Regions from separate parts of the Thiocapsa bogorovii genome, predicted to be linked through region 2. Evidence: predicted binding sites of a transcription regulator. Region 2 holds the regulator's gene; each other region holds the start of a gene.
The links. Region 2 encodes sigma-54, which starts transcription at its own class of promoters, with help from an activator protein. Its sites were predicted from a motif close to TGGCANGNTNCNTGCTT; they were not measured.

Region 1 (6,434 bases), 660 kb from region 2:
TTTTAAACCCAGCCTCCTCTCTAGAGCCGCGAATACATCAAACGTCGAAGTCACTCGAAATTGAGCATCGCGCTCTCGACGCGGTTTAGCGTAGCCGGCAACCGCTTGGCCGGGAACGTTGCGCATGCCGACCGCCGTAGCTAGCATTTTGCTTGCACCCCTGTTCAGCGAGAGCGCCGACGCAAACACTGGTCCTGCGCAACGTCCCCGACAAGATCTACCGACAGCTGAAGGATTCCGCCGCGATCCACCGCCGCTCCATGACTCAGGAAGCGATTCTTTCTCTTCAAGTTTCTCTTCAAGCCGGATTGGAAGACGACGACGCCTCTCGGGGGCGAGCGTCGCCCGAAGAGACGTTGGAATGGCTGCGACGCGAGGTCTGAACCCTGCCTGTACTCGACAGGCGCGCGGACGAGGAGATCCTCGTATAGAAAGGCGATGATTTCGCGCAGACAGACGCGCAGCCCGCGGTGACCCAGCCCGCGAATCAAATTTGATTCAGCCGCAACCCACGCAGATAATACTCTGTTACTTTGCAAATCCCCCTGGATGGTCCGCCGGACTTCCCGCCGGACGCGCCATTCTTTCGAGGCCCCACGATGGACACCCCCGACACGAGTCTCGGCTTCGGCCAGCTCGGCCTAGCCCCCGCCGTTGCAAAAGCGGTAGAGGACCTCGGTTACGAGACCCCGACGCCTGTTCAGAGCCAATGTATTCCGCACCTGCTCGCCGGTCGCGACCTGCTTGGGCAGGCCCAGACCGGTACCGGCAAGACAGCGGCCTTTGCCCTCCCCCTGCTCAGCCGCGTCGATCCGACGCAGCGCGGACCTCAGGTGCTGGTTCTCACGCCGACCCGCGAGCTCGCGTTGCAGGTCGCCGAAGCCTTCCAGGGCTATGCTCAGCATCTGAAGGGCTTTCTTGTACTGCCGATCTACGGCGGTCAGGGCTACGGCCTGCAGCTGAGCCAGCTCAAGCGCAATCCTCAGGTGATCGTCGGCACGCCCGGCCGTGTGATGGACCATCTCAAGCGCGGCACGCTCGCGCTCGACATGCTCAAGACGCTGGTCCTGGACGAGGCCGACGAGATGCTCAACATGGGCTTCGCGGAGGATATCGACTGGATCTTCGAGCAGACGCCCCCCGGACGCCAGGTCGCACTCTTCTCCGCCACCATGCCCGCGGGTATCCGCCGGGTCGCCCAGACCAGACTGTCGGATCCGGTCGAGATTCGCGTCACGTCAGACTCGGAGACGGTCGACACCATCGATCAGCACCACTGCGTCGTCACGCGTTTTCACAAGCTGGACGTGCTCACTCGCATCCTGGAGCTCGAGCCCTTCGACGGCATGCTCGTCTTCGTGCGCACCAAGCATGCAACCGTGGAGCTCGCCGACAAGCTCAAGGCACACGGTTTCGCCGCCGAGCCGCTGAACGGCGACATGAGCCAGGAGATGCGCGAGCGCACCGTCGAGCGACTCAAGCAGGGCCAACTCGACATCCTGGTCGCCACCGATGTGGCCGCGCGCGGGCTCGATGTCGAGCGGCTCAGCCATGTCGTGAACTACGACATCCCGACCGATCCCTCCGCCTATGTCCACCGAATCGGGCGGACCGGACGGGCCGGTCGTGCCGGGCGCGCCATCCTGCTGGTCGAGCCGCGCGAGCGCGGGCTACTGCGTGCGATCGAGCGCACCATCCGACGCAGCGTTCCGGCGATGGAGCCACCCTCGGCCTCGCAGTTGAGCGAGTCGCGGATCGACCGCTTCACCGCGGAGCTGCGCAAGACCCTCACCGAACAAGACCTGGATTTTTTCTACCGGTTGGTGGCACGGCTCGCCACGGAGCAGGAACTGGAGATGATGGACATCGCCGCGGCGCTGGCCTACCTGACCCAGCGCGAACGCCCGCTGGATGTCCAAGCCGATCTGCCGCGCCCGGCCGCGACTCGGCCCGAGCGTCCGGAGCGCGGCCCACGGAGCGAAGGTCGTGAGGAAAGGCGTCCGCGCGTCCCGCGCGACGGCGAGCGTGGCACGGCGCCTCGGCGCGAAGGGGCCCGCGAAGAGAGTCGCGACCGACCACGTCCTCAGGGACGCGGATCCGAGGGGCTCACCAGCTATCGGATCGAGGTCGGCCACCAACACGGCGCCACCCCGCGCGAGATCGTCGGCGCCATCGCCAACGAGTCGGGGCTGGAAGGCCGTTATATCGGCCGGATCGACATCCGAGACGATCACTCGCTCGTCGATCTGCCGGAGGGCATGCCCCGCGAGATCTTCAACCATCTCAAGCGGGTCTACGTCCGCGGGCAGGCGCTGCGGATCTCGCTGGCGGATGGTTCGGCCGGCGGGACGCGACGCGGCGGCGCAGAAAACACCGGCGGGGCTCGCCCCGAGCAACCGACCTACGAGCGCAAGCCTCGGGAGGTCGGATCTCATCAGGAGCGTCGGCGCAAGCGATCAGACCCCAGCTGAACCGCGTCCGGGGCCTGGCTTAAGGCTTGAGCCCGGTGCGGAGGTTTGAGTATCGACTCGGACCTTGAGTCGACGCGGTTCAGAAAAATGAGGGAAAAGGGAAAAGGCGAAAGCGATTGGATTGTCGGGAAGGGGACAAGGGGGCGGAGGTTCGGGGACATTTGACCCTGATTAAAGGTGCTGCACGTCGGTGCATGCCTGTGATCTTGGGATAGGGTTAGTGGCGTTGTTCTTGCTTGGGCACCCGATGTTCTCTCTCGGTCGCAAAAGGTCCCCAAGATGCTTCAACGACTCGCAGCTGCGCTTACGCGTGGCGATCTGATTCCCTATCTCGGTCCCGGCGCGCTCGCCGGCGTGGTGGACACCGCCACAGGCGAGCCCATCCCGGCCGACAGCGACAGCCTCATCCTCGCCATGAACGGCGGCAAGCCCATGTCTCCACGCCTCATGTGGGAATTTCCCCGCGCGGCCATGGATGTGGAGCTCAAACGCGGCCGCAGTGCCGTGAACCGATTTCTCGACACCACCTACGGCAAGCGCATTTGGACGCGAGCGCCTCTGCACGACTGGCTGCAGGATCTACAGCCGCGCTACGTCATCGATATCAATCGGGATACCCAGCTGCAGGACTCCTACGTCGGGGTTCCGCATACGCTGGTGCGTGGGATCGCCCGCATCGCCGGCACCGATTATCGCTTTCGGCTCGACCACTACGACGGCGCAAACTATCGCCGTGTCGAGCTGGAGGAGGTCGATCAGCGGCTTCCCGTGCTTTTCAAGCCGATGGGCAGCCCGCGCCCGGACGCGACCTATATCGCCTCGGATGCGGATTTCGTCGACTACCTGACCGAGCTCATGGGCGGATTCGGGATCCCCGGGTTTCTCAAGACCTACCGACAGGATCGGCAGTACCTCTTCCTTGGACTGCGTCTGCTGCGCGATACCGAGCGGATGGTGATGTCGGACCTGATCTACGGGGCGGGAACGCCGGCCGGATGGGCCCTGATTCCGGATCCGACGGACAAGGAGCGGCGCTTTTGCGAGAGTAAGGGTGTGGAGGTCGTCGAGGCGGACATTCCGGATCTGATTGCTGCGAGCGGGCTCGGGGATGCGGTGGGGGCCTTGATTCCGGCAACGCATGAGGTGGGTTGCTGAACTGAACCGCGTCTGCCGGACCATGCGGGGTCTTCGGGCTGGATCGACGTGATCTGAATCAACCGAGGTCCGTGGTGACGCGGTTCCGGATGGGAAAACCGGGAATGAAGGACAGCAGAGGAGAGACGGAGAAGGTGTAGCGAGAAACCTGCGGTATCTTTTTTACGTCTTAAACCGCGCCAGCTCGGAACGTCGTCGAAGCTGGCGCGCCCGAACCACACGACCTATTTCTGACAGACGACTCGGAGACCGTTCGGAGCGACGATCTACGGCGGATTCAGGTCTGCTGCTCCATCGCGGCGACCTTCGCCATCACTGTAGCCTCGAGATCCTGCTTGAAGCGCACGATCCGCTCGCGTACCTGTACGTCCGAGGCACCGAGGATCTGAGCGGCAAGGATGCCCGCGTTCTTGGCGCCGTTGATGGCGACCGTCGCCACAGGCACGCCGGCCGGCATCTGCACGATCGAGAGCAGCGAATCCTGCCCGGAGAGGCTGGATGTCTTCACCGGCACGCCGATGACCGGCAGCGGCGTGATGGCCGCCGCCATGCCGGGCAGGTGGGCTGCGCCGCCGGCGCCCGCGATAATCACGCGCAGGCCGCGCTCGACCGCGCTCTCGGCATAGTCGTAGAGCCGCTTGGGCGTGCGGTGCGCCGAGACGATGGTCATCTCGTAGGGGATGCCGAGCTCGGCGAGCACGGCGGCGGCATCCTGCATCACCGGCAGATCGGAATCGCTTCCCATGATGATGCCGACTTGGGCCGAACGATCCGCAGACGGCGAGGATGGGGTGGACACGGTCATGGATGATCCTCTCCCGAGATCTCGATCAGACGACGGACCCGCTCGGCCTTGACTCGGGCCTGCTCGATGTCCCGGTCCAAGACCGTGACATGGCCCATCTTACGATAGGGCGAGGTCGCCGCCTTGCCGTAAAGGTGCAGGCAGACGCCCGGAATCGCCAAGGCCTCCGCCATGCCCTTGATCACGGGGCGCCCCCGATGACCGGGCGCTCCCAACAGGTTGATCATGGCCGCGGGGCAGAGCTGCTCGGTGGAGCCGAGCGGCAAACCGACGACGGCGCGCAGATGCTGCTCGAACTGGTCGGTCATGTTCGCTTCGATGGTGTGATGACCCGAATTGTGGGTGCGCGGCGCAACCTCGTTTACCAGCAAATCGCCCGCCTCGGTCAGGAACATCTCGACCCCGAAGATCCCCGCACCGCCCAGAGCATCGACGGTGCGTATCGCGAGCTGCTCCGCCGCAGCGGCCGTTTCCGCCGGGATCTGCGCCGGAGCCAGCAGCATCTCGAGCACGTTCTCGCCAGGACGAAAACACATCTCGACCGCGGGAAAGCAGCGGTGATCCCCGTCCAGTCCACGCGCCACCAGCACCGCCAGCTCCTTGGCCGCGGGGATGAAGCGCTCCACCAGAGAAGGCACGGGCAGATGACCGTCGAAGTCATCGGGACCATCCAGGATCGAGACACCGCGGCCATCATAGCCGCCTCGGCAGACCTTCTGCACCAGGGGATAGCCGAAGGCGGCGAAGGCGCCGGCCGAGGGCTCGGGCATCGGCTCGAACGGCGCCGTCGGGATACCGGCCGCGCTCAGCGCGCGCTTTTGCGTGAGCTTGTCCTGAATCAAGGCCAACACCGTCGGGGGCGGCTGGATATTGTGGCCCTCGCGCCCGAGTTGGATGAGTGTCGCGGCATCGATATCCTCGATGTCGAAGGTCACAACGTCGCAGGCCTCGGCCAGCTCGCGCAGCTTAGCGGGGTCATGATAGGCACCCACGATCTGGTGTCCCGCGACCTGACCGGCCGGCGAGCCCGGTGTCGGGTCCAGTATCACGCAAGTGCAGCCGATCCGTTTCGCGGCCTTCGCCATCATGCGGCCGAGCTGACCGCCGCCGATGATGCCGATACGTGCAATGGGAAGAGGGAAGACGTCCATGCGGTGAATCATCGGCGCTCGGGACGAAATTGGAAAGCCCCCAATGCCGCAGCGCGTTCTTCGCCGCGCACCACGGCGGCCGATCGATCTCGCTCGATCGACACCGACACGTGGATAAGGTCTACTCTGTGACCGTACGGATGGAACCCTAACTCGCGGAAGGCGGGCCGAGACAATCGGGCTGCTCCGGCTGGCCGAACACTAGGATGACAAGGTGATGGCCCGGCGCGGCGGACCTCCGATCAAGGTAGACCGACGCGAGCACCCTATTTCATACAACACGAAAGCGCGAGACAAGATCGCCGGAGCAACATGCGCGGTCGCGACAAACCAAAGACCACCTCATCCCTGACGATCGCGATCGCGACCCTGCTGGGCGCACTTGTGCTTTCGGCCGCCGTGATCATCAACACGGAGCAACAGCGCGTGCAGCTGATGCGCGCGGATAACGCGACCCTTGCGAAGGAGTATGCGAATACGATCGCCGACGCCATCAAGCACGCCATGTCCTCGACCCATGCCTTGGCCGCACTCGTAGAACAGGGCCAGGGCAAGATCTCTGATTTCCAAGAGTTCGGCAAGGCGATGCTCCCCCATTATCCCGGGATCGACGCCCTGTTCCTGGCGCCGGATGGCGTTATACGGGATGTGTTCCCACGTGCCGGCAACGAGTCGGTGATCGGTCTCGATCTGTTGAAGGATCCGGTTCGCGACCCGGATACCATGACGCCTCGGGATACCGGCCACTTGACCCTGTCCAGTGCATCCACGCTGATTCGGAGTACGACCGGCATCATCGGGAGCCACCCCGTCTTCATCGAGGATGCGCAGGGGAACCCGGTTTTTTGGGGG
Region 2 (6,434 bases):
CCGGCCGCGGAAAAAGGTTAGGGTGAGTGGGTCGGCATCGGCAAGGACCGTACCGGTCTCGCCGTCCACCAGGATGAGCTCGCCTTGGCGCAGGTAGCGGGTGATGTTGTGGATGCCCATCACGGCGGGCACCCCGAGACTGCGCGCCAGAATGGCCGTGTGGGACATGGGCCCGCCGAATTCGGTCACGAATGCGACTGCACCGCGATGGTGCAGGAGGATCGCATCCGCGGGCGTCAGGTCGCGCGCCACCACGACGCGACCGTCCAGATCCTGGGCCGAGGGCTCGCTCTGCTCGATTGCGCCCTGCAGGAAGGTCTGAATCTGCTGTACGACATGCTCGACATCGTCGCGGCGCGTACGCAGATAGGGATCGTCCATCTCGTTGAAAATCGCGACCAACGTGTCGCGTTGGCGTTGCAACGCCCACTCGGCATTGCAGAGCTCGTCGGAAACGATGCGGCGCACCTCGTCGACCAGGGCGGCATCCTCGAGCATCAACAAGTGAGTGTCGATGAACTCGGCGATGTTCAACGGCGTGTGGCGCGGGATCTGGTTGCGCACAGCCTTCAAGGCCTGGCGCGCTGCCGTGACGGCCAAGTCGAGACGCTCGATCTCGGCGGCGACCTCGTCGGCCGCGATCGAGGACTGCGAGACGCTTCGGCCGCCGCGCCCGTCCACGAAGGCCGGTCCAAGTGCCAGGGAGCGGCTCGTCGAGATACCGATCCCCTGAAAGGAGGTGGTCATTCGGACTCTCCGAAGCGCTCGCCGATCAGCGCCTCGATCGCCGCCATGGCGGCATCCTCGTCCTCGCCCGACGCTTCGACCGTGATTCGTGTCCCCTGGCTCGCAGCCAGCATCATCACGCCCATAATGCTCTTGCCGTTGACGCTCTGACCGCGCCGCTCGATCTCGACGTGACTGGCAAAGCGTCCGGCGCATTGCACGAGCTTGGCCGCCGCACGGGCATGCAGACCCAGCTTGTTGAGGATCTCGATCTCTTTGCGAATCATGTGCGGTCGTCTCGTCGCGAGCAGAGCACGACACCGTCGCGCCCGCCCTGCAGCGCCTTCTCGGCGACGGTATCCAGGTCGAGCGAGGCGTAGGTCAGAGCGCGCAACAACATGGGCAGATTTAGTCCTGCAATCACTCTGAGCCGCTCATGGATCCCAAGGAGCGATACCGCGACATTCGCCGGCGTCGAGCCGTAGAGATCCGTCAGGATTAGGACGCCCTCGCCCGCGTCCAGTCGATCCAAGCGCTCGGCGGCTTGCGCCGCCAAGATCTCGCAGGGCACGTCGTTGACGACCTCCATCGCCTCGATCCCCGGCGGAGGTCCGCCTAAGATTGCCGCCGCGACCCGAAGCAGGTCCGCGCCGAACGGCTGATGGGTGATCATGAGTAGACCGACGCTCAAGGTAGCTCCCGATGCCGCACCATGACCTGATGACCCTCGGACTCGAAATGATGCCGCAGGGATTCGGTCATGTAGACCGAGCGGTGCTGCCCGCCCGTACACCCGATCGCGATCGTCAGATAGCTGCGCCCGTCCGTTTCGAAGCTGGGGATCCAGCGGTCGAAGAACCCCTGGATGTCGGTGCGCATCCTGCAAAACGCCTCGGCGGAATCGAGGAACTCGATGACGGGCCGATCGCGTCCGGTCAAGCGGCGCAGCTCGGGTTGCCAATGCGGATTGGGCAAGCTGCGCAGGTCGAAGACGAAGTCCACATCGTGGGGGACACCGTGCTTGAAGCCGAAGGACTGAAGCAGGATGGATGCCTTCGGGGAGTCGCCGCCGACCAAGCGGCTGCGCACGAGATCGCGCAGCTCATGGACGTTGGTCTGGGTCGTGTCGATGCGAATATCCGCGCAGCTGCGAATCGGCTCGAGGAGGCGACGCTCGAGCGCAATCGCCTCCGGCAACGAGCGGTCCCCGCCGGTCAAGGGGTGCTTGCGACGGGTCTCGCTGAAGCGCTTGATCAGGGTTTCGGTCTGTGCGTCGAGGAAGAGGACGTCGCAGCCGATACCGCGCTCGCGTGCCGAGCGAACCAGCTCGGGAAGGTGTCGGAGCTCCTCGGGACCGCTGCCCGGACTGGTCCGCACGTCGATCCCGACCGCAGTCATCGTGAAGGCATCGTCGAGCCCCTCGTGCAGTCCGAGAGCGAGATCCTGCAGCAAGAAGAGCGGCAGGTTGTCGATGCAGTAGAAACCCACGTCCTCCAGGGTGTGAAGCGCGACGCTTTTTCCCGAGCCGGACAGGCCGCTGAGGATGACCAGCCTCATCGGCTTGCCGACGGACTGTGCGCGTTCGCGCCCGTGCTCCTCTGCGGGTGGTCCGGTCATAACGGTGATCTCGGCGGGTCGGGTCGATCGATACTGATGGCGCGCGCCTGGCGGTCGACGAAGTCGACACCGGCATCGTAGCCGCGAATGCGCAGTATCTGGTGTCGCACGGCCGCCTCGACCAAGATCGCCAGGTTGCGGCCAGGCGCAACCGGCATCGTGATCTTGGGGACGGCGACCCCGAGAATGTTGCGTACCGAGAGGCTGCCGCTGAGTCGATCGATGCACTCCAACTGCTGCTGGTCGAGCGGCTGGAGATCGATAATGAGGTTCAGCGTCTTGCTGCGCACGACGGCGCCCTCGCCGAACATGGCGCGGATGTTGAGGATCCCCAGACCGCGAACCTCGAGAAAATCGCGCAGGGCTTCGGGACAGGTCCCCTCCAAGGTCTCCGGGGCGATGCGCGCGAAACGCGGCGCGTCGTCGGCGATGAGCCGGTGGCCGCGCGAGATCAGGTCGAGTGCCAGCTCGCTCTTGCCGACGGCCGGATCACCGACCAAGAGGACGCCCATGCCCAAGACCTCGATGAAGACGCCGTGCACCGTGCGGCGCTCGGCGAGCGCATGGGTCAGGAAGTAGCGAAGGTGGTTGATCAGCTCTTCGTCGCCCAGGGAGGAGCCGATGAGCGGCGTGCGTGTCTGCTCGGCGGCCTCGCGGAAGGCGGGCTCCGGTTCGATACCGTCGGAGAAGATGACGGCGGTCGGATGATCCCCGAAGAGCTTCTCCACGGTCTCGCCGAAGGCGGTCCGGCCCAGGTGCGCCAGATAGATCAGCTCGGCATTGCCGATCACCTGCAGCCGATTGGGGTGGATGCAGTTCAGTGAGCCGATGAGCGACTGCCGGGTGGTTCCGGGATCGTCGCCGCGCAGCGGACGCGCGGCCGTCGGCTCCGGCGTGATCCAGCGCAGCTTCAGCCGGGGTCCGGTCTGAGCGATCAGAGATTGAAGGCTTTCGATCATCGCTGGCGGCCCGGCTTGACCGCTAGGTGGCCTTCAAAAGGTCCAGAATCGCCGCGGGCGAGTCGGCGTCGCGCAGTTGCGACCGCGTTGCGGACTCGCTGAAGCGGCCTGCCAGATAGGCGAGCAGTTGGAGGTGCTCCTCGGTCGCCGTCTCCGGAACCAAGAGCGCGAAGGCCAGATCGACCGGCTCGCCGTCGGCGGCGTCGTAATCGACCCCCCGAGTCGTTTGTACGAAAGCCCCGATCACCTGCGAGACCTCTTTGATCCTCGCGTGAGGCAGGGCCACGCCGTGTCCGAGACCGGTGCTGCCGAGGCGTTCGCGCTCGAGGAGGCGCTCGAAGACGTTCTCCGTACTCAAGCGCGGATGGTCGTTGGCGAGCAGCTCGGCAAGGGTCTCGAGCAAGCGCTTCTTGCTGGAAATCTCAAGCCCCTGACCGATTCGGGCCTCGTTGATCAGTTCCGGGCTGAGCATCGGTATCGGCTCCCGTGCGCCGCGGGTAACGGGCGCTTCGGCTGGCTCTTGAAACGGGGCCCGCGCAGCGATGGCGGGCGAGAATATGTGATCATGGATCCTGAGAATCCTCGGATGTCTGGACGGGGTCGGCGATTCCGCCTGCCAACCCTCACCGATCCCGTTCGTATCATGCCTCCGACGGGCAAGAGCGCCCATCGGGGGTCTCGGAGGCGCCTTCGCGACGCCTGGTGCATCAGATCTGATCGGGTTCTTCGCCCTCGCTGATCTTCGGGCTCGTAGCGCGATGATCGTTCTTTTTCTCCTTGTGGCGAAGCACTTGGCGATCGAGCTTGTCGATCAAACCGTCGATCGCAGCGTACATGTCCTCATGGACCGAGTCGGCGAAGAGCTTGTTGCCGTTGATATGCAGTGTCGCTTCGGCCTTTTGGGCGAGCTTCTCGACGCTGAGAATGACGTGCGCGTTGATGACGTGGTCGAAGTGCCGCGCAAGCCGCTCGAACTTCGTGTCGACGTAGCCCTTCAGCGCGTCGGTGACGTCAATGTGATGACCCGTCAAATTGATCTGCATCTGCTGACTCCTTATTGTTCAAAGTGCCTGCTAATCCAGGCGCTTGCGCTCGTTTGAGGGTGGAACCCCCATGGCCTCGCGGTACTTGGCGACGGTTCGCCGCGCGACATTGATCCCCTGATCGGCGAGTTCTTGTGCGATCTTGCTGTCGCTCATGGGCTTTCTCGCGGACTCGCCGGCGATCAGCTTGCGGATTAGGGCACGGATCGCGGTCGACGAGCATTCCCCGCCAGAAGCGGTGTTGACGTGCGAGGAAAAGAAATACTTGAATTCAAAGGTTCCCCGCGGCGTGTGCATGTATTTCTGTGTCGTCACTCGCGATACGGTCGACTCGTGAAGCTCCAAAGCCTCGGCGACATCGCGCAGAACCATCGGTCTCATCGCCTCGTCTCCGTGCTCGAAGAACTCCTGCTGCATCTCGACGATCTTCGCCCCGACGCGCAGCACCGTGTCGTTGCGGCTGGCCAGGCTCTTGATGAACCAGCGTGCCTCCTGCAAATGGCTCTTCAAGGTGACGCCGTCCGCGCTTTGATCGGCGCGCCGGATCAGGCGCGCATACTCGGCGTTCACTCTGAGTTTAGGCATTGACTCGGGATTGAGCTCGACCGACCATCGGCCCTCGCGTTTGCGCACGAAGATATCGGGAACGACATACTGGGCCGGTGCGCCGGCGATCAGGCTTCCGGGTCGCGGATTGAGACGTCGGATCAGGGCCAGCGCTCCGGCAACGGCTTCCTCGGATTCCTTCAGCTGACGGACCAGGGAAGCGACGTCGCGCTTCGCCAGATACTCGAACCCGTCGCGGCAGATCGCCATCGCAGCGTTTCGCCAAGGCGTTTGGGCAGGCAGCTGGCTCAGTTGAATCAGCAGGCACTCGGGGAGATTGCGCGCACCCACGCCCGGGGGGTCGAAGGATTGAATGCGGTGAACAACCGCCTCGACCTCCTCTGCGCTGATCTCGGGATGGTCGACGGTCAGGAGCAGCTCGTCGATATCGATGCGCAGATAGCCGTCGGCGTCGATCGAATCGATAACCGCTTGGGCGATCATATTGTCGCGCTCGCTCAGCCTGCAGAGGTTGAGCTGCCAAGCGAGGTGGTCGAGCAGGGTCTGAGGGCGACTCTGTTGGGCAAAGGGATCGTAGTCCGAGCCGTCGTCGGATCCGTGCGACGTGCTCGGCAGATAGGAGTCGAAGACATCGGTCCAGAGCGTGTCGACGGGCAGCTCGTCGGGCATCTCGTTGGATTCGGCGTGGATCTCGCGGTCGACGGTTTGCTCGACCGCCAGGCGCGGTGTTTCGATATCCTCGCTCTGGATGGTGCCCGTTTGCGGCTGCTCGCCGACGTTGAATCGGTCCGCTTCGTCGCCCTCCTCCAACATGAGGTTGGTGTCCAGCGCCTCCTGAATCTCCTTCTGGAGCTCCAGTGTCGAGAGCTGCAACAGACGGATCGCCTGCTGCAACTGAGGCGTCATGGTCAGGTGTTGGCCGAGCCGAAGCTGGATGGATTGCTTCATGGATCGCGGATGCGCTTTTCGATGTGTTCGATCAGGTAGCGGCCATGGCCAATTCTGCTCGATTCCAGCCGTTTGAGTCCGGTGAAGGCGTCATCAGCCGAGGCATGCCGGCCATCTTACACCCAACATCTCGGAAAGAGCATCCAACGGATGCGCGTGCCGGTGAAGTGGCGGGCTTGCGCTCACATGGAGAAATCTGCGCCCAGGTAGACGTCGCGCACTTGTTGATCGGCCAAGAGCTGGGCGGGGGTGCCTGCCGCGATGACGCACCCCGAGCTGATGATGTAACCGCGGTCGCAGATATCGAGCGTCTCGCGCACGTTGTGGTCGGTGATCAGTACGCCGATCCCGCGATCGCGCAGATGCGAAACGATAGCCTTGATGTCTCCGACGGCAATCGGGTCGACCCCGGCGAAGGGTTCGTCGAGCAGCATCACCAGGGGGTCGACCGCGAGCGCGCGTGCGATCTCCAGGCGGCGCCGCTCCCCGCCGGAGAGGCTCAGCGCAAGCGATCCACCGACATGGGCGATTCCCAACTCTTCGAGGAGGCGCTCGCAGCGCAGGTTACGGTCGG
Region 3 (6,434 bases), 2.0 Mb from region 2:
ACCAGCATCACGGCGGCCAGTCGGTGGGCGTCGCCGTATTCCATCGCCTCGACATGGTCGTAGATCTGCACCGAGGCGACCCGGGTCACACCGGGGATATTGCCGCCGATCATCAGCACGACACCGAACTCGCCGACGGTGTGGGCGAAGGTCAGGATGCCGGCGGTTACGAACCCGGGCGCCGCCAGCGGGAGGGCCACGGTGAAGAAGGTATCCAGCGGCGAGGCCCGCAAGGTGGCCGCGACCTCCAAAGGACGATCGCCGATCGCCTCGAAGGCGTTCTGCACCGGCTGCACCATAAAGGGCAGGGAGTACAAGACCGAGGCGACGACTAGACCCCAAAAGGTAAAGGGCAGCAGTCCGATTCCCAACGCCTGGGTGAGCTGTCCCACCGGCCCGTTCGGCCCCATGGCCACGAGCAGATAGAACCCGAGCACCGAGGGCGGCAGCACCAAGGGCAGCGCGACCACTGCACCGACCGGGCCCTTCCAGCGCGAGCGGGTCCGGCTCAGCCACCAGGCAACGGGGGTGCCGACAACAAAGAGAATCAGAGTGGTCACACCCGCGAGCCGCACGGTGAGCCAGATCGCCTGCAGGTCGGTTTCATTCAAGAACATCGCGCGATCCCTTCATGGAGCGATTCGGAAACGTGTGGTACACAGCCGCGCTACCCTCGGGCAACCCGGCGCAAACCCGATCTTAGGGGCGGGCAGGTTGTGATTGAACCGCGTCTCGGCAAAGGCGATCGCCTCCAACGCCCGCGAGCACAACAGGCCCCGCGGCAGCAGCATGCGGTGCTCGATCACCCGGGCAGGTCATGCCGCCCGAGGTGTCGCTCGGGGATCCGGCTGCGCACCCCCGAGCGGCACCTGTGCTCAGATCTCGTAGCCGAAGGACCTGATGATGGCGTGCGCCTCTTCACCCTGGAGGTACTCCATCAGGGCCGCAACCGCGGGCTTGTCTTGTCCCGGAGAGAGGACGACCGCGTCCTGGCGGATCGGCTCGTGCAGCGTGCCCGGAATCATCCAGGCGGAGCCGCTGGTGATGTTGCCATTCTCCATGACCTGCGACAGAGCGACGAACCCCAAATCCGCGTTGCCGCTGCTGACAAACTGGAAGGTTTGGGCGATGTTTTCGCCGGTCACGAACTTCGGCCGGAGCTGCTCGAGCAACCCGAGTCCGGTCAGCACCTCAATGGCCGCGGCGCCGTAGGGCGCGGTCTTGGGGTTCGCGACGGCCACCTTGTTGAAATCGTCCGATTTCAACACGGCGCCGTCGCTGTCGACGAAGTCGGGCTTCGACGACCAAAGCACCAGCGAGCCGACGGCATAGGTGAATTGGGTCCCGGCGACCGCGTCCCCCTCGTCGACCAGCTTGGTCGGCGTCGAGTCGTCGGCGGCCAGGAATGCCTCGAAGGGTGCACCGTTCTTGATCTGCGCGTAGAACTTGCCTGTCGAGCCATAGGCGGCCTTCACGACATGGCCGGTCTCCTTCTCGAAGGCAGCCGCGATCTCTTTCATCGGTGCGGTGAAGTTCGCGGCCACCGCGACCTGGATGTCGTCGGCGAGCGCGGGAGCGCAGGCTCCCGCCAGCATCAAGATGGCGAGCATGGATCTTGTGGTCTTCATCGAGTGTCTCCGGGGTGTGGGATGTGTGTGCGACCCGCTGCGTTATATCCGCGTCGATATAGCGCGGCGCGCGTTTGAAGAGCGCTTCGGCGAGTGCTTAGTCTTTGATCGCCAGGATGACGTGAGGCGCCTTGATCAGTGCACAGGCACGCCCCCCCTCGGTGATTCCGAGATCCTTGGTGCTCTCCATGGTGATGATGGCGGTGAGGCGGGCGCCGCCGTCGAGGGCCAGTACCACCTCGGTATTGACGGCCCCGTCGGTCACGCGCTCGACCGTCCCGCAAAGCCGATTCCGCGCCGAGGTCTTGAGCCCGCCGTCCTCGGTCGTCAGAATGACGAACGACGCCTTGATCAAGGCATAGGCCTCGACGCCCGGCGCGAGTCCGAGCGACTGGACGCTCTCGTTGGTGACGATGGCGACCAGCGGCGTGCCGCCGACATCGAGTGTGACCTCGGCGTTGACCGCGCCCGGTTTGACGGACGCGACGACCCCGCGCAGGTTGTTTCTGGCACTGACCTTCATATTCAAAGCTCCGATCAAGGTGTGAAAGCGATCGAAATCGCGGATGCCTTCGCGCAGTCGCGCGAGGAATTTTCTGTGCTCCCGCTCGGCCGCCTCGTAGACGGCGATCAAACGTCGGCCCTCGTCCGTGAGCGCCGTGCCCCCGCCATGGCGCCCGCCGGTGCGTCGCTGCACCAGCGGTTGCGGAGACAGGTTGTTCATCGTATCCACGGCGTCCCAGGCGTGTTTGTAGGACATGCCCATCGCCTTGGCGGCTTGCGAGATCGACCCGGTTGCACCGATTCGGCGCAGCAGCTCGATGCGTCCGCGACCGACGAATCCCTGATCGTTGCGGTCCAGCCAGAGCGAGGCGGCGGTGTCGATACGGTCGTCGGGCCTGTCTGTCATCGTGTCCGTGGAAGCGTCCGGCGGTTTCGCTATATTCACAAAAATATAACGTTTCCGAAAGAAAAGCACGAAACATGCCTGAATGTCGCAACAAGGGCATGCACGGTCGCGCGCGTCTTCACCACGTCTCCGAGCATGGCTCGGCGTCGGATCGATTTTACCGCGGCATCCGATCGTCGATGCTCAGCACGCAGGTTGCTGCGTCCTCCTCGCCGAGCGGCTCGACACGGCGGTACACCAGCCAGCGTCCGTCGTGCAGACGCCAGGCACTGAGGGACTCGCTGTAGGCGACCGCGAGATAGTATTCCTCGTCGTCGTCCGAGCGGACATCGAGCCGTCGGTAGTCATAGGCTTGGAAGCAGGGAACGTCGTCCCCGTCATGGCCGACGACCCTGCGAGCGGGGATCTCGTGATCTCGATACACCTGGAACGAGCGGGGCGGCACGACACGGTCGAGCCAAACCGGGCCCAAATCTTCGCGCCAGGACGGCCGACAATCGGGCGCCAACCCGGGCTCCCCCGGGGCGGGCCGACGTCCGTAGATGCACTGCGCATTAGTCATGGTGCTGGCTCCTGCCATTCAGTGGATCGCCATTCGAAACCGGTCCTTGCCGCGGTGCTCGCGCCCGCGCTCTGTTGGGGTTGCGACAATCGGCCCGTCTTGCGCGTGAACCCTACAACGGGAGCGGTATTGCACCGGGGCGACTCCCACGCGAGGCGGGGAGATTCGCGGCTTGTGCATGCGATACCGGATCGCGTCCCGCCCGCGGTCCGCCGGGCTTGCTCGATCAGCCCAAGATCCGTTCGTAGCTGCGTCGCAGCAGATCGAGCTCGACCGGCGGAAGGCCGCGTGCTTGGGTCAGGTCGATGAAGCTGCTGCCGTGTGCCTGCGCCGTCTCGAACGGGGGATCGATGCTCGTGAATCGGGCGAGAAAGACCTGCGTTCGCTCGTCCCCGGCGGCCACCTCGCAACGAAACCCCGGTTCCATCTCCAGGCTGCCGCTCGGAAGACCGAGGCGGACCTCGGCGTCGCGCAGGACCCGTGCGGGGTGGGTCACGACCTTCGGCGAGATCGTGCCGTTCTCCTCGACGACGGCCTCGTCCGGCAGGGCGTCGAAACCGCAGACGCCGCCGTAGGGCAGTCTCAGAAACCGGGTTCGGGCGCTGGTGGACTGCTTGTGATACATGATCAGACGCGGAGCCATCACGGATCCCCTTTCGTGTTGAGCCCGGCGAGCTGCCGGTGTTGAGTCGTGCAAGAGGTCACGCTGCCCTAGCAAACGCCGCGCCGTATCGGCTCGATGCCCGTGCTCCTCTGAGTCAAACCCTTTCCGTCGGTTCGGTAGACAGATGCGGCCGCCAGGCAGCCGCTCGATGCAGCGACAGCGCTGCTTGGGACGTCCGACGTGTTCGGATTTCCGCTGCCGTTCGGCGCATCCTGGTTGATGCGGGAGCCCTTCCGGCCCGGCCCGGTTTATCGCACTGCTCGGGAAGGTCAAGCGCACCCCCTTCGCCGTTCACAATTGGCCGGACCTACCGTCTACACCTGAGTGCGTCGACGTCGACCAGGCGAGAGAGCCGCCAGCCGTCTTGGCGGAGCATTGACCGACCCTCCCGCCCTCGCTAACCTCGCGTTTCAAGCCCCGGTGCGGCTCGCACGGGCGCTTGGGGTCTATATATTCCAGCCGGTTGCGCGAATGATGAGGGCTATGTGATTTCGTTTTTTGAATTCATCCTCAATGAATTTTAACCCTTGCTGTCGACCTTGTATGCCGGCACGTGATTGAATAGACCCTCCTCAAGACTGGATTAGGATCGCATCATGCAAATTTCGGTCAATGGAAAGCTTTACACGGTCGACGCGGAACAGGACACGCCGCTTCTTTGGGTACTTCGAGATCATCTGGGATTGACGGGTACGAAATACGGCTGTGGTATAGGCGCTTGTGGCTCGTGCACGATTCTCCTTAACGGGGAGGCGGTACGGTCGTGCTTGACAGCATTCGGGCGGGCGGAAGGCGAGGAAATAACTACCATTGAAAGTATCTCGAACGACAACAAGCATCCTGTGCAGCAGATATGGGAAGAGCTTCAAGTTCCCCAATGCGGTTACTGTCAGTCCGGGCAGATCATGAGCGCGATTGCACTGCTCCGCGAAACTGACGAACCTTCGGATGAGGATATTGATCAGGCGATGTCAGGGGTCCTATGCCGCTGTGGAACATATCCCAGAATCCGTCAGGCCATCAAAGTCGTAGCAAGTAGACTCGCTTCGCGGGGAGAGGGCAAATGAAGGCATTCCGTCCCGACAGAAGAAGGTTTCTCAAACTCGGTACAGCGATGGCGGGATCGAGCTTGGTGCTTGGGATGAGCTGGAGCTGCACCGCCGATGACCAGGATGACAATCGTAGTCAATCCAGCGGCTTTTCTCCAAATGCCTGGCTCAGGCTTGAATCAGATGGTGTGATTACGGTTATCGTCGCCGAGAGCGAGATGGGGCAGGGTCCCTATACTCTCATGCCAATGATGGTGGCCGAAGAGCTCGAGGTCGATTGGAGTCTTGTCGGTGTTGAGCATGCCTCGCTGGATCCGGTGTACGGTTTCCAGATGACCGGAGGCAGCAGCAGTATTCGCAAAGGATGGATGACACTCAGGCAAGCAGGTGCCATTGCTCGGGAAGTGTTGATCAATACGGCAGCTGAAGAATGGGCGGTTCCTTCCGGTGAATGTCGGGCGGTACTGGGTACGGTTATTCATATCCCTTCCGGACGCGAGAAACCCTACCGAGAGCTTATCGCGGCTGCGGTGAAACAATCTATCCCTGATAGGGTCTTCCTCAAAGAACAGGATGAGTTTACGATCATTGGTCAGCCTGTTCCCAGAACCGATGTCCCTGAAAAGATCAACGGCAAAGCGCGTTTCGGCATGGACATCAAGCTTCCGAATATGCTGTACGCGACCATCACCCATTGTCCGGTTTTTGGCGGCAAACCCAGACATGTGGACGAAACAGGGGCAAAAAATATCTCGGGTGTTGAAGATGTTCTGCAGATCCATGAAGGCGTCGTGGTGGTCGCTTCGGACACCTGGACGGCATTCAAAGCCAAGGATGCGTTGCTCGACTTTGGCCAATCTAGGCGGTCGCCGCGAGCTGTTCCAGCAGGCGATCGAGTCGCTTGGACGAAATTAGGACCATCTCCCCCTCGGACCGTGAGTAGGCGTAATTCTCCTCGGCCCAGATGGTGCGCCGCACCAGGGCCAGGCAATCGGAGAAGGTGGCGTGGGACTTCAGATACCAGGCCGTGGAGCGCGGCAGGGCGTCCCAGCGCTCGCGCCACCGGTAGACCATGAGACAGACGAGCGAGAACAGCGCCATCAGCATCGGCGTGGTGCGTGCGATCGCCAGGTCGTTCCACTGGCGCTGGGTCTCGACGCCGAGGTGGCGACGGACTTCCTCGAAGGTGACCTCGAGCGACCAGCGCTGGACGAACAGCTCCACGACGCGGGCCGGCGCCATGTTCAGGTCGGTGGTGAAGAAGGCTTGCGTCGGCAGCCGGCCCTCGGGATCGACCACGAGCACCCAGCGAATCGGCAACGGCGGCCATCCCGCGGTGTGCCACAGACACACCTCGCTGAGCAGGCGCAGCGTTTTGGGCTGTCCGTACCATTGAATCGCGACCTCCTCGCCTCGGGTGTGCGCCGCTTCCTCGCGTGTGGCGAGCTTGGCCAGTACGCCGCCTTTCTTCGGCTTGGGGCCGCGCCGCCCGGCGGGCACCGGCTCGGGAAAGGCGAACAGGCGTGCATCCAGGCGCAGGCGCGTGATCAGGGTCGCTTGCGCAGCCAGCACTTCCCACCCCAGCTGGATGCAGGAGTAGCTGCCGTCGCCGAGCAGGATC

Region 1: a site for sigma-54 is predicted at 2,693-2,709, ahead of LT988_RS11080 (SIR2 family protein). Genes of this name have one in related genera too.
Region 3: a site for sigma-54 is predicted at 2,602-2,618, ahead of LT988_RS04945 (TOBE domain-containing protein). Genes of this name have one in related genera too.

The regions. Positions count from the first base shown of each region.
Region 1 is NZ_CP089309.1:2,437,206-2,443,639, forward strand. Features, by position in the region: gene LT988_RS25555 (FitA-like ribbon-helix-helix domain-containing protein) at 153-383, shown strand; gene LT988_RS11075 (DEAD/DEAH box helicase) at 600-2,471, shown strand; gene LT988_RS11080 (SIR2 family protein) at 2,751-3,626, shown strand; gene purE (5-(carboxyamino)imidazole ribonucleotide mutase) at 3,904-4,431, opposite strand; gene purK (5-(carboxyamino)imidazole ribonucleotide synthase) at 4,428-5,582, opposite strand; gene LT988_RS11095 (EAL domain-containing protein) at 5,895-6,434, shown strand, end outside.
Region 2 is NZ_CP089309.1:3,097,437-3,103,870, reverse strand. Features, by position in the region: gene ptsP (phosphoenolpyruvate--protein phosphotransferase) at 1-747, opposite strand, end outside; gene LT988_RS14045 (HPr family phosphocarrier protein) at 744-1,013, opposite strand; gene LT988_RS14040 (PTS sugar transporter subunit IIA) at 1,010-1,417, opposite strand; gene rapZ (RNase adapter RapZ) at 1,414-2,283, opposite strand; gene hprK (HPr(Ser) kinase/phosphatase) at 2,340-3,302, opposite strand; gene LT988_RS14025 (PTS sugar transporter subunit IIA) at 3,325-3,774, opposite strand; gene hpf (ribosome hibernation-promoting factor, HPF/YfiA family) at 4,010-4,345, opposite strand; gene LT988_RS14015 (RNA polymerase factor sigma-54) at 4,376-5,860, opposite strand; gene lptB (LPS export ABC transporter ATP-binding protein) at 6,043-6,434, opposite strand, start outside.
Region 3 is NZ_CP089309.1:1,080,768-1,087,201, reverse strand. Features, by position in the region: gene modB (molybdate ABC transporter permease subunit) at 1-617, opposite strand, end outside; gene modA (molybdate ABC transporter substrate-binding protein) at 876-1,628, opposite strand; gene LT988_RS04945 (TOBE domain-containing protein) at 1,726-2,538, opposite strand; gene LT988_RS04940 (hypothetical protein) at 2,696-3,100, opposite strand; gene LT988_RS04935 (hypothetical protein) at 3,327-3,743, opposite strand; gene LT988_RS04930 ((2Fe-2S)-binding protein) at 4,361-4,831, shown strand; partial or broken gene LT988_RS25495 (molybdopterin cofactor-binding domain-containing protein) at 4,828-5,337, shown strand; gene LT988_RS04920 (IS701 family transposase) at 5,672-6,434, opposite strand, start outside.